Regions from separate parts of the Janthinobacterium sp. UMAB-60 genome, predicted to be linked through region 2. Evidence: predicted binding sites of a transcription regulator. Region 2 holds the regulator's gene; each other region holds the start of a gene.
The links. The regulator FliA, encoded in region 2, starts transcription of late flagellar genes. The targets are predictions, from matches to a motif close to CTAAAGTTTNNNNNNNNNNNGCCGNTA.
Positions count from the first base shown of each region.

Region 1: a site for FliA is predicted at 1,944-1,970, ahead of K0F86_RS04830 (flagellar protein FliT). Genes of this name have one in related genera too.
Region 3: a site for FliA is predicted at 1,780-1,806, ahead of K0F86_RS04460 (DUF5610 domain-containing protein). Genes of this name have one in related genera too.

Region 1 is NZ_LT607483.1:340,639-343,910, forward strand. It holds gene K0F86_RS04820 (FimV family protein) at 52-1,179, shown strand; gene K0F86_RS04825 (hypothetical protein) at 1,335-1,487, opposite strand; gene K0F86_RS04830 (flagellar protein FliT) at 1,604-1,855, opposite strand; gene K0F86_RS04835 (HDOD domain-containing protein) at 2,080-2,907, opposite strand; gene K0F86_RS04840 (M13 family metallopeptidase) at 3,058-3,272, shown strand, end outside.
Region 2 is NZ_LT607494.1:118,782-122,053, reverse strand. It holds gene motD (flagellar motor protein MotD) at 1-568, opposite strand, end outside; gene K0F86_RS20010 (flagellar motor protein) at 574-1,320, opposite strand; gene K0F86_RS20005 (RNA polymerase sigma factor FliA) at 1,302-2,033, opposite strand; gene K0F86_RS20000 (antiactivator of flagellar biosynthesis FleN protein) at 2,078-2,941, opposite strand; gene flhF (flagellar biosynthesis protein FlhF) at 2,934-3,272, opposite strand, start outside.
Region 3 is NZ_LT607483.1:268,438-271,709, reverse strand. It holds gene K0F86_RS04465 (GGDEF domain-containing protein) at 127-1,092, shown strand; gene K0F86_RS04460 (DUF5610 domain-containing protein) at 1,094-1,708, opposite strand; gene sbcB (exodeoxyribonuclease I) at 1,854-3,272, shown strand, end outside.

The DNA.
Region 1 (3,272 bases), on a different contig from region 2:
TAAAGACAGACGAGTTCCCCTTATTTATCTTGTTATCAAAGCGATCAGTCCATGCAAAGCAGCATTGTTACCCGTTGGTCCCTGATCGCGTGCGCCGCCGCCAGCCTGGCCTTGCCGCCCGTGATGGCGGCCGAACTGGGCGAGACGGCGGTGCTATCGCATGTGGGGCAGCCCTTGCTGGCCGAGATTGAATTGACGGCGCTGGCGCCCGAAGATGTCAGCGGCGTAAGCGTGCGCCTGGCCTCGCCCGATGTGTACCGGGGCGGCGGCATCGGCATGGACCCGGCCTTGCAAACCTTGACGATCAGCCCGTTTGAGCGCGGTGGGCGCCACTATGTGCGCGTGGCCACGCGGCAAGCGATCCAGGCGGGTCATGTACATTTGTATTTGTTATTAGGCAATGGTAGCGGCGCCGTCGTGCGCCTCGCTACCTTGTGGCTGACGCCGGCACCGCCCGCCGCTGTTGCTACCGCCGCCGCTGCCAGTGTGCCGGTCCGGCCCGTCATTCCGGCGCCCGTGCCCGTGCCCGTGCCGCTGCCGCGCGCTGCGCCCGGCGCGCCGCCGCCCGATGCCGCCGTGCTGGCGGCCCGCGCGCGCGCCGAGGGTTTGGTGCGTCCGGCGCGCGTGTTCGTGCCGCCGCCCGCCGCGCCGAAGCCGGCCACCGCCGCGTTGCGCCCGCCGCGCCGCGCCACGGCACCCGTGGCCGCCTGCGCGCCCCAGGCGGATGCTGGGCAGGCGCAAGCGTGCGCGGCGCTGGATGAGAAAAACGCGGCCCTGAATGAAAAGCTCGGTGAATTGGAAGGCAAGATCGGCGCCCTGCAAAAGGCGCTGGCGCTGCCTGCCGCCGCGGCCGTGCCACCTGCCGCAGCGCCAGCCGTGGCGGAAGCGCCGCATGCCAGGCCCAAGCCCCTGACGCCGGCGGCGGGCGACAAGGAAAAGAAAGCGGGCGGCAATGGCTTGCTGTGGCTGGGGTTTGGCACCATCGCCTTCCTGCTGTTGACGGCGCTCATCGTGTATGTCGTGCGCAAGCGCAGGCAAGCGACGGGGCCGGGCGGGCCGTCGAAATACTGGGTCCTGCTGCGCAAGCCGTTCGGCCGCAAGAAAGAGGTGCCGGTGCTGACGGAGGCGGTGGAGGAGGGGCCGGACGCCGAGCCGGAAGCGGAGCCGTTCTCGCGTTAATGATGTTGTCAGGCCGCGCCCAGATTTGATATGAAAAAAGATATTTAAAAAATACATGAAAATGCATGTGTATCGCGTTGCCTGTTTTTCAAAGATGGTGATATGATTAACTCAGTGGACTTGCTCTACGACAAAACAGCCCCAGCCTGTCGCAGTCACCAACGATAGTGTGGCGCGGCAAAACAGGTGTAGCGTTGCATAAACGCCTGGGTCTGGAAGCGGTTTGCGATGCCGACGATGTGCTCGCGAACGCCGGATGCAACCGGCAGCGAGGCGACGCCAGGAGATACCTGGGGTTCGCCTTCCAAATTTCCCCTCCTTGCTTTTTGAGTGCCGCAGATGGCGCGCTCCCTGGCACGGCGGCAGACGTAAAAAAAGCACCCTCGGGTGCTTTTATCGTTTCTGGCATGGCAAGCTTGCTTATTTACATGCGGGCGCGCGATCCCGGCATGATGTTCGACAGCTGCGTCATCCACGGTTCCGTGATGGCGCGGATTTCGCGGTCATTGGCCAGGATTTGCTTGAGCAAGTCGATCTTGCGCAGGCGCGAGGCGCCAGCCTGGGCAGGCATGCTGCCCGTCATGGTCGCGCTGGCGGCGCTGGCGCACTGGTTTTCCAGGGTATTCAAGCCATCCCAGTCGCTCGAACGTGCGGCCACGACCATTTTGTTGGTCATTCCTGCAATATTTTCATACATCGAGAGAACGTCGTTGGAGGTCATGAGCACACCCGTAACTAGTGAATGGATTACCGCTTGTCCAGATTAGCGGCAGGTTCAGCGGGAACTTGAGGGTGTTTTTGAAAAAAAAGTGAAAATAATGTGCATGGTTTGGTCTGGCCGCCGGAATCGCCCGCCAAACCCGCATGGATGCTGGGATGACGATTCCGGCCGCGATCGGTTTATTTGACGAGTTCTTCCAGCCCCGCGCTCAGTTCGGCAGGCGGCGGCATCCTGTCCACCAGCACGGACGGCGGTAAACCGAGCGCTTCAGCCACTTCATTGGGGTAGCAGGCGATGATTTCTTCATTGCTCAACGCATTTTCCTCGATGCGCGCGCGCCAGGAAGCCAGGTGCACGATGGCGGCCAGGCGGTTCAACGGCGCCTTGGCCAGCGGATCGGGAAAGGCGGCGATGGCCTCGGCAAAGGCGGGCGGAAACTTCCAGCGGCGCGCCAGTTCGGCGCCCACCTGCGCATAATCGTAGCCCAGCGACACCCGTTCCGCATCGAGCCGGCGCGCATCGAGCGGCGGCGCGATCTTGTCGAGCTGCATGGCTTGCTCGGGCATGGCGGCATGGATCACCAGTTGGCCGATCGCATGCATCATGCCGATGGTGAACGCCAGGTCCTGGTTGTCGCCCGTCTGCCTGGCGATCCAGCGGGCAGACACGGCGCTGTGCAGGCTGTAGCGCCAGAACTGCGGCAGATTCAGGCCGGGTACGGCCTTGTATCCGCTGACCAGGCCCGAGCTGATGACGAGGGTGCGCACGGTAACAAAACCGAGCATCAGCACGGCGTCTTCGACCGTGCCGACGCTGCGTGAAACGTGGTAATAGGCCGAGTTGGCCAGCCGCAGCAGCTTGGCGCTCAGCACCGGGTCCGCTTCCAGCTGGCGTGCGATGTCCTCGGTGGCAATGGCGGGGTTATCGAAACTGCGCACCAGCTCATTGACGATCTTCGGGGCGGCAGGCAGGGCGTGGGGTTGCTGGAACAGCGCTTCCAGTTGCATGGCAATCTCCTTGGCGTACACGCGGCACGGGGTCGTGAAACTATAGGCCGATTTATTGTCCGCATGCAAAAAAGTTTGGGGACGGTTTTTTGGCCAAAAAAAGGTATGATTTCAGGCTATGATTTTCTTGTTTTCATCGAAAGGATCGCCATGCACGGTTTGCGTTTTTCCTGGTCCCGGACGCCAGTCCAGGCTGCCATCGTCCTCGCCCTGGCCGGCGCCTCGCTGGCCGGTTTGCCGGCCCGGGCGCACGGCCAGGCCACCGGTGCCACTGCCGTTGTCCCCGTCAAAGTCTTGCCTGGTGACGATTTCTATGACTACGTGAATGGCGACTGGCTGCGCAGCACGGAGATTCCCGCCGACCG
Region 2 (3,272 bases):
GCGCGGCCGACAATTCCCAGTTCGAGGCAAAATTGGAATTGCTGATCGGCTGGACATCCGTATGTCCTTCCACCTGCACGTCGTGCGTGTCATCCTTGAGCAGCACGGCAACGGCGCGCAGGGCCTGGTCCGACTCCATCGTCAGGCGTGCCGCACCCGGGTCGAACAGTACGCTGGCATTGATTTCCACGCTCACGCCGCGGCTCGTCTGCGTGACCCGCACCTTGCCTTCCTTGACCAGCGGCGCCAGGGTGGACGTGAGGTCCTGCGCCAGGCGCGTCATGTGTTCGCGCTCGCGGCGGATGGCTTCCGTGCGGCGTTTCAGGGCGGGATTCGGCAGCGGGATCGCTTGCGGCGCTTCCATGATGATGGGCGGCGCGCCCTTTTCCAGGCTGAAGGCCTGGCCGATGGCGTTCTGGAAGACGCGGTATTTGCCTTCGTTGACTTGCGAAATCGCATACATGACGACGAAAAAGGCGAACAGCAGGGTGATGAAGTCGGCATACGAGATCAGCCAGCGGTCCTGGTTGTCCGGTTCCTCGTCATACTTCCTGCGCGCGCGCCGCATCATGGTCAATGCTCGTGCAAGAGGCTGGCCACGCGCTCTTCGATGATGCGCGTGTGGTCGCCCGTGGCGATGTCGTACAGCACGGCGGCCGTGATTTCATACTGCAGCACGCGGCGCGAGACGATGGCCTTGAGCTTGTTCGCCACCGGCAGGAACAGCAGATTGGCCAGGCCGACGCCATAAATCGTCGAGACGAACGCCACGGCGATGCCGCTGCCCAGTTTGCTCGGGTCGGTGAGGTTTTCCATCACGTGGATCAGGCCCAGCACGGCGCCCAGGATGCCGATGGTGGGCGAATAGCCGGCCGCCGATTCCCACACCTTGACGGCCTGGCGCTCGGCCATTTCGTAGGCGGAGATTTCCACGTCGAGCAGCTGGCGCAGCTTGTCGGGCGCGATGCCGTCGACGATCATCCTCAGCCCCTTGGCATTGAAGCGGTCGGCCGTGTTTTCCATCAGGCGTTCGAGCGCCAGCGTGCCGTCGCGGCGCGCCGTCAAACTCCATTGCCCGATGTCGCGCGCCAGCGCGGCACGCGTGTCGGCTGGCGGCAGGAAGACCCAGCGCAGCATTTCCAGGCCGCGCACGAAGGTGCGCAGCCGCGTTTGCAGCAGCACGGCGCCGAAGGTGCCGACGATGACGATGGCAAAGGCGGCCGGCTGCAGCAGGGAGGCCATCTTGCCGCCTTCCAGTGCCTGGCCGACCAGGAGGCCCGCCAGCGCCAGCGCCAGCCCGATTACGCTGGACCAGTCCACGCCAGCTCCCTCAAGGTTGCGCGCAGGCGCGCGACGGCCTGGGTATGCAGCTGCGAGACGCGCGATTCGGACACGCCCATCACCGCGCCGATCTCCTTCAGGTTCAGCTCTTCTTCGTAGTACAGGCCCATGAGTATTTTCTCGCGTGGCGGCAGCGCGTCGATGGCATCGATCACGGATTGCCGGAAATCGGTATCGAGCAGGGACCGCAAGGGGTCGCTGTCCTCGTCCACGCAATGGCGGTCGAGAAAGCTGTCATTGCCGTCCGGGTCATGAAAGTCTTCGTAGTACAGCAACTGGTGGCCGCCGCCGTCGCCCAGCATTTCCTGGTAATCGACCAGCGACATTTTCAGCAGTTTCGCCACTTCCGACTCCGTCGGCGGGTGTCCCAGGCGCTGTTGCAAGGTGCTCATCGCCTCTTCGATCTTGCGCATGTTCTGGCGCATGCTGCGCGGCAGCCAGTCGCTGGTGCGCAATTCGTCGAGCATGGCGCCGCGGATGCGCAGCACGGCATACGTCTCGAACTGCGCGCCATGCGTCTCTTCATAGCGGCTGATGGCGTCGAGCAGGCCGATCATGCCGGCCTGGATCAGGTCATCGACCTCGACCGAAGGCGGCAATTTCGCCTTCATATGGTGCGCCAGACGCTTCACCAACGGAATGTGCTCCGTCAGCAAATAGTCCTTGTTCGATTTCCCTTTGACCGTGTACATAGGCTGCTTATTGTTTTAACTGCTATCGTGTGCTGATGATGGATTCAGACGCTGAACTGATGCGGACTCCCCGTCTGGTACAAGGTGCCACCGAGCACCGGCGCCGCGGAACGGGCCAGTCGCTCGGCCAGTCCGCGAAACGCCACCGAGGCTCCCGCCAGCGGAAAGGCATCGACCACGCTGCGGCCCAGACGCGCCGCGCGGTGCAGATACTCATCGGCAGGCACCGATCCCATCGAAGTCAGTTTCACGGCCAGGTAGCGGCTCGCCGCCTGCGCCATATTATCGTATACCACTTTTGCCTCGGATTCGGAAGCGCCGGTGACAAGAATACCGAACGGGCGGCGTCCCAGCTCCTGGCTCAGGCGCTTGATCAGGCAATACGCCGCCTTGATCGAAGTGGCGCTGGTCGACACTTGCACCACGATATCGGACGAGGCCATCAGCGGCACGGGGAAGCAATCGCCCTCGTCGGCCATGACGCCGTCGACCAGCACGATGCCGCTCTGGCGCGCCAGCACCTCGAAGGTCTTGCCCAGGCGGCGCAGTTCGTCCGCACCCGCATAATCCATGCTGTCCATCAGGTGGTTGCGCGCGCCCAGGCTGGCCACGCCGAAGCCTTGCGGCACCTGGTGGATGACCTGGTTCAGGCCGCATTGCTGGCGCGCCACGTCGCGCAGGCTGGCGCCGTGCGCCAGTCCCAGGCGCGCGGCGACGCCATCGCTGCCGCCGCTGGCGTCGAGCAGCAGCACGTCATTGCCGCCGTAGACCAGCGAGGCGCCCAGGTTGACCAGCATGGCGCCCTTGTCGTCCTGCGGCGTGGCCGATAAAAATGTCATCACGCGCGGCTGCGGGCCGGCCAGCATGCGGCGCAAGCCTTCGGCCTGGTCGAAATCGAAATTAGCCAAGGCGCACCCCGCGCGCTTCATTGTTGCGGGCGGCCGCTTGCGCCATCAACAGCGGCAGTTCGGCATCGGAAAACTGCGTCGCCGCCGCATCGCGCTTGAGCTTGAAGGCGCGGTCGATCAGGTAGCCGCGGTCGGCCAGGTACAGGTCTTCCGGTACGCGCTGGCCGTTCGACACATAAAACAGGTTCAGTTTCTGGCGGATCACCACGTCGAGCACATTGCCGATCGAGGCCGCTTCATCGAGCTTGGTCATGATGCAGCCGGCCAGGCCGCTGCCCTGGTAGGCACGCACCACTTCATTCAGCGTTTCCTGCGTCGCCGTGGAGTTCAG
Region 3 (3,272 bases), on a different contig from region 2:
AATTGTCGTATTTCCCACAGTAAGTGACATCAAGCAAGCCTTTGCCGTTACAGCCAAGGCCGCTTTACGCTATCATGAAGACACCGGTCCTCTGCTCGCGCGCACCGGCTTTTTGAAAGTGTGATTGTGGAACAGATCGGTAACTTCGGCGCTTCAGGCTGCAACATCGGCGATTTACAGCTATTTAGCGATGCTGCGGACAGCCAGACGGCCGCCATGCTGGCGCCCTGCCCCGTCATGCGCCTCGAAGCGGGCGAAGCCATTGCCGACAGCCAGGGCACCAGCCTGTACATCGTCCTGCGCGGCTCGCTGGCCGTGGCGGCCGACACCCACACGGGCATGGATGACGGCACCGTCAGCAAGGTCTTGCCCGGCGAAAGCGTGGGCGAACAATCGGTGCTCGATGAAGCGAGCAACCTGGCTGCCATTTCCGCCCTGGAAGAAACCGACTTGTTGGTGATCGACGCGGCCGTCGTCTGGGAATTGATCGAGCAATCGAACGGCCTGGCGCGCAACCTGTTGCGCTTGCTGTCCTTCCGCATCCGCGCCGCCAATGCCCTGCTGCGCCGGCGCCAGAAACTGGGCGAATTCTACCGCCAGCTGTCGATGGTCGACAGCCTGACGGGCCTGTACAACCGTGCCTGGCTGACTGATTTGCTGCCGAACATGATCATCACGGCCCACGCCAGCGGCTCGCCGCTGTCGCTGGTGATGATAGACCTCGACCATTTCAAGCGCTTCAACGACACGCACGGCCACCAGGCGGGCGACCAGGCGCTGCGCATCGCCGCGCAAGTGCTGGGTGCAGCGCTGCGGCCCACGGATTTTGCCGTGCGCTATGGTGGCGAGGAAATGATGGTGATCTTGCCCGATACCAACGAACACGTGGCCCTGCGGGTGGCCGAGCGCCTGTGCGAGCGCATGCAGCAGGCCGTCATCTTCTCCGACATGCGCAGCGCGCTGCCGCACATCACGGGTTCCTTCGGCGTGGCCAGCCTGGCGGCCGAACAGGACGACGAGGCGCTGATCGCCACGGCCGACGCGGCTTTGTATCGCGCGAAGGCTGGCGGCCGCAACCGGGTCATGCTGTAGCTCAGGCAGCCTTGCTGTCGGCCGGCTTGGCGGCGTCATCCTTCTTGCTGCTGTGGGCGGCGATGAAATCCGCATAGCCCTTCTGCACCAGCTCGTACGTCTTGTCGATATTGCCGGCGATATCGCCATTCAGCACTTTCAAGCCGCCCAGGATATCGCGCGCTTCCTTGAAGCCTTTTTCCATGCCGCCGCTGATGGTGTCCATGAACTTGGTCAGGGCCGTATCGTCGTCCAGGCCGGGATTCTGTTTTTTGAACGCGTCAAAAAAACCCGTCGACAGCGATACGATGCGGCTCGCCGTCGCTTCGGCGCTATTGTCTTGCGAGGCCGCATTCTGGATCGCATCGTCGCCGTACTGGCCCTTCAGCGCTTCATTGATATTCGTGATGGCCGTCTTGTACAGCAGCGCCAGCGGCTCGTTTTCCGAACCGATCGAGACATTCAGCGACGCCTGCATGATGGAGGCATTCAACTGCAGCTTGGTGCGGTCGTTCACGCTCATTTCAGTGTTGACGCCGTCCTTTTGTTGGACTTTATCGTCCTTGCCGGCAACACCCGTACTGACGGAAGTCACGGAAGGGGTGGAATTGCCGCTTGCGGCGATGGGAATTGACACGATAGACCTCCTTGAACGGACAATGTATGCCACCATGCGGGAAACGCAGTGATGACCATCCTCTCGTGTAGTATCGGCAGGTTTTCAGAAAACTGTAGCAGCGACTCCTTGAGCGGCCCAGATAACCAATTAAGCAACGACATCAATGACTACCCAGACTTTCCTTTGGCACGACTACGAAACCTTTGGCGCCCAGCCGCGCCGCGACCGCCCGGCCCAGTTCGCCGCCATCCGCACGGATGCCGAACTCAACGAGATCGGCGAACCCATCATGCTGTATTGCCAGCCTGCAAATGATTTCCTGCCCGATCCACAAGCGTGCCTGATCACGGGCATCACGCCGCAGCAATGCTTGCAGCTGGGCGTGCCGGAGCACCAGTTCGCCGCCACCATCGAAGCGGCCTTTTCGGAACCGGGCACCATCGGCGTGGGCTACAACACCATCCGTTTCGACGATGAAGTCACGCGTTTCCTGTTCTGGCGCAACCTGATCGACCCGTATGCGCGCGAATGGAAAAACCATTGCGGCCGCTGGGACATCCTCGACGTGGTGCGCATGACGCACGCGCTGCGCCCGGAAGGGATTCAATGGCCGAAGCGCGACGATGGCCAGACCAGTTTCAAGCTGGAACACTTGAGCAAGGCCAATGGCCTGGCCCACGAAGCGGCGCATGATGCGCTGTCCGACGTGCGCGCCACCATCGCCCTGGCCCGCCTGATCCGCGAAAAACAGCCGAAACTGTTCGAATTCTGCCTGGCCCTGCACAAGAAGGACAGGGTCGCCAGCGAAATGGGCATGCACCTGGCCGCTGGCGAGCGCCAGCCCTTCCTGCACGTGTCCGGCATGTTCCCCGCCGAACGGGGCTGCCTGGGCGTCGTCTGGCCGCTGGCCACGCATCCGAGCAATAAAAATGAAATTCTCGTCTGGGATTGCGCCTACGATCCGCGCGAACTGTTCAGCCTGGACGCCGACACCATCCGCACGCGCCTGTTTACGCGCAAGGAAGCCATGCCGGAAGGCATGACGCGCCTGCCCGTGAAAAGCGTGCACCTGAACAAGTCACCCATGCTGGTCGGCAATTTAAAGACCCTGTCGCCGGCCATGGCCGCGCAATGGGGCATCGATCTGGACGCGGCGAAGGTCAACGCCCAGCTGGCCGCCACGGCGCCGAACATGGACGCCATCTGGGCCGAAGTGTTCCAGCGCCCGGGCGCGAATGTCGCGCTGGACGTGGATGAGGATTTGTACAATGGTTTCGTCAGCAACGACGACCGCCGCCTGCTCGAATCGCTGCGCCGCGACACGCCGGCCAGGCTGGCCACGGCCCGCCCCTCGTTTGCCGACGAGCGCCTGCAGGAATTGCTGTTCCGCTATCGCGCCCGCAATTTCCCGCAAACCCTGAGCGAAGCGGAAAGCCTGCGCTGGGAACAGCACCGCGCCGCCCGCCTGTTCGACGGCGACGGCGGTGCCCGCACCATCGAAATGCTGTTTACGGAAATCGACGTGCTGTCGGAATCCGTCGATGAGCGGGGAGAAGAGATTCTTGGTGAACTGTACGATTAC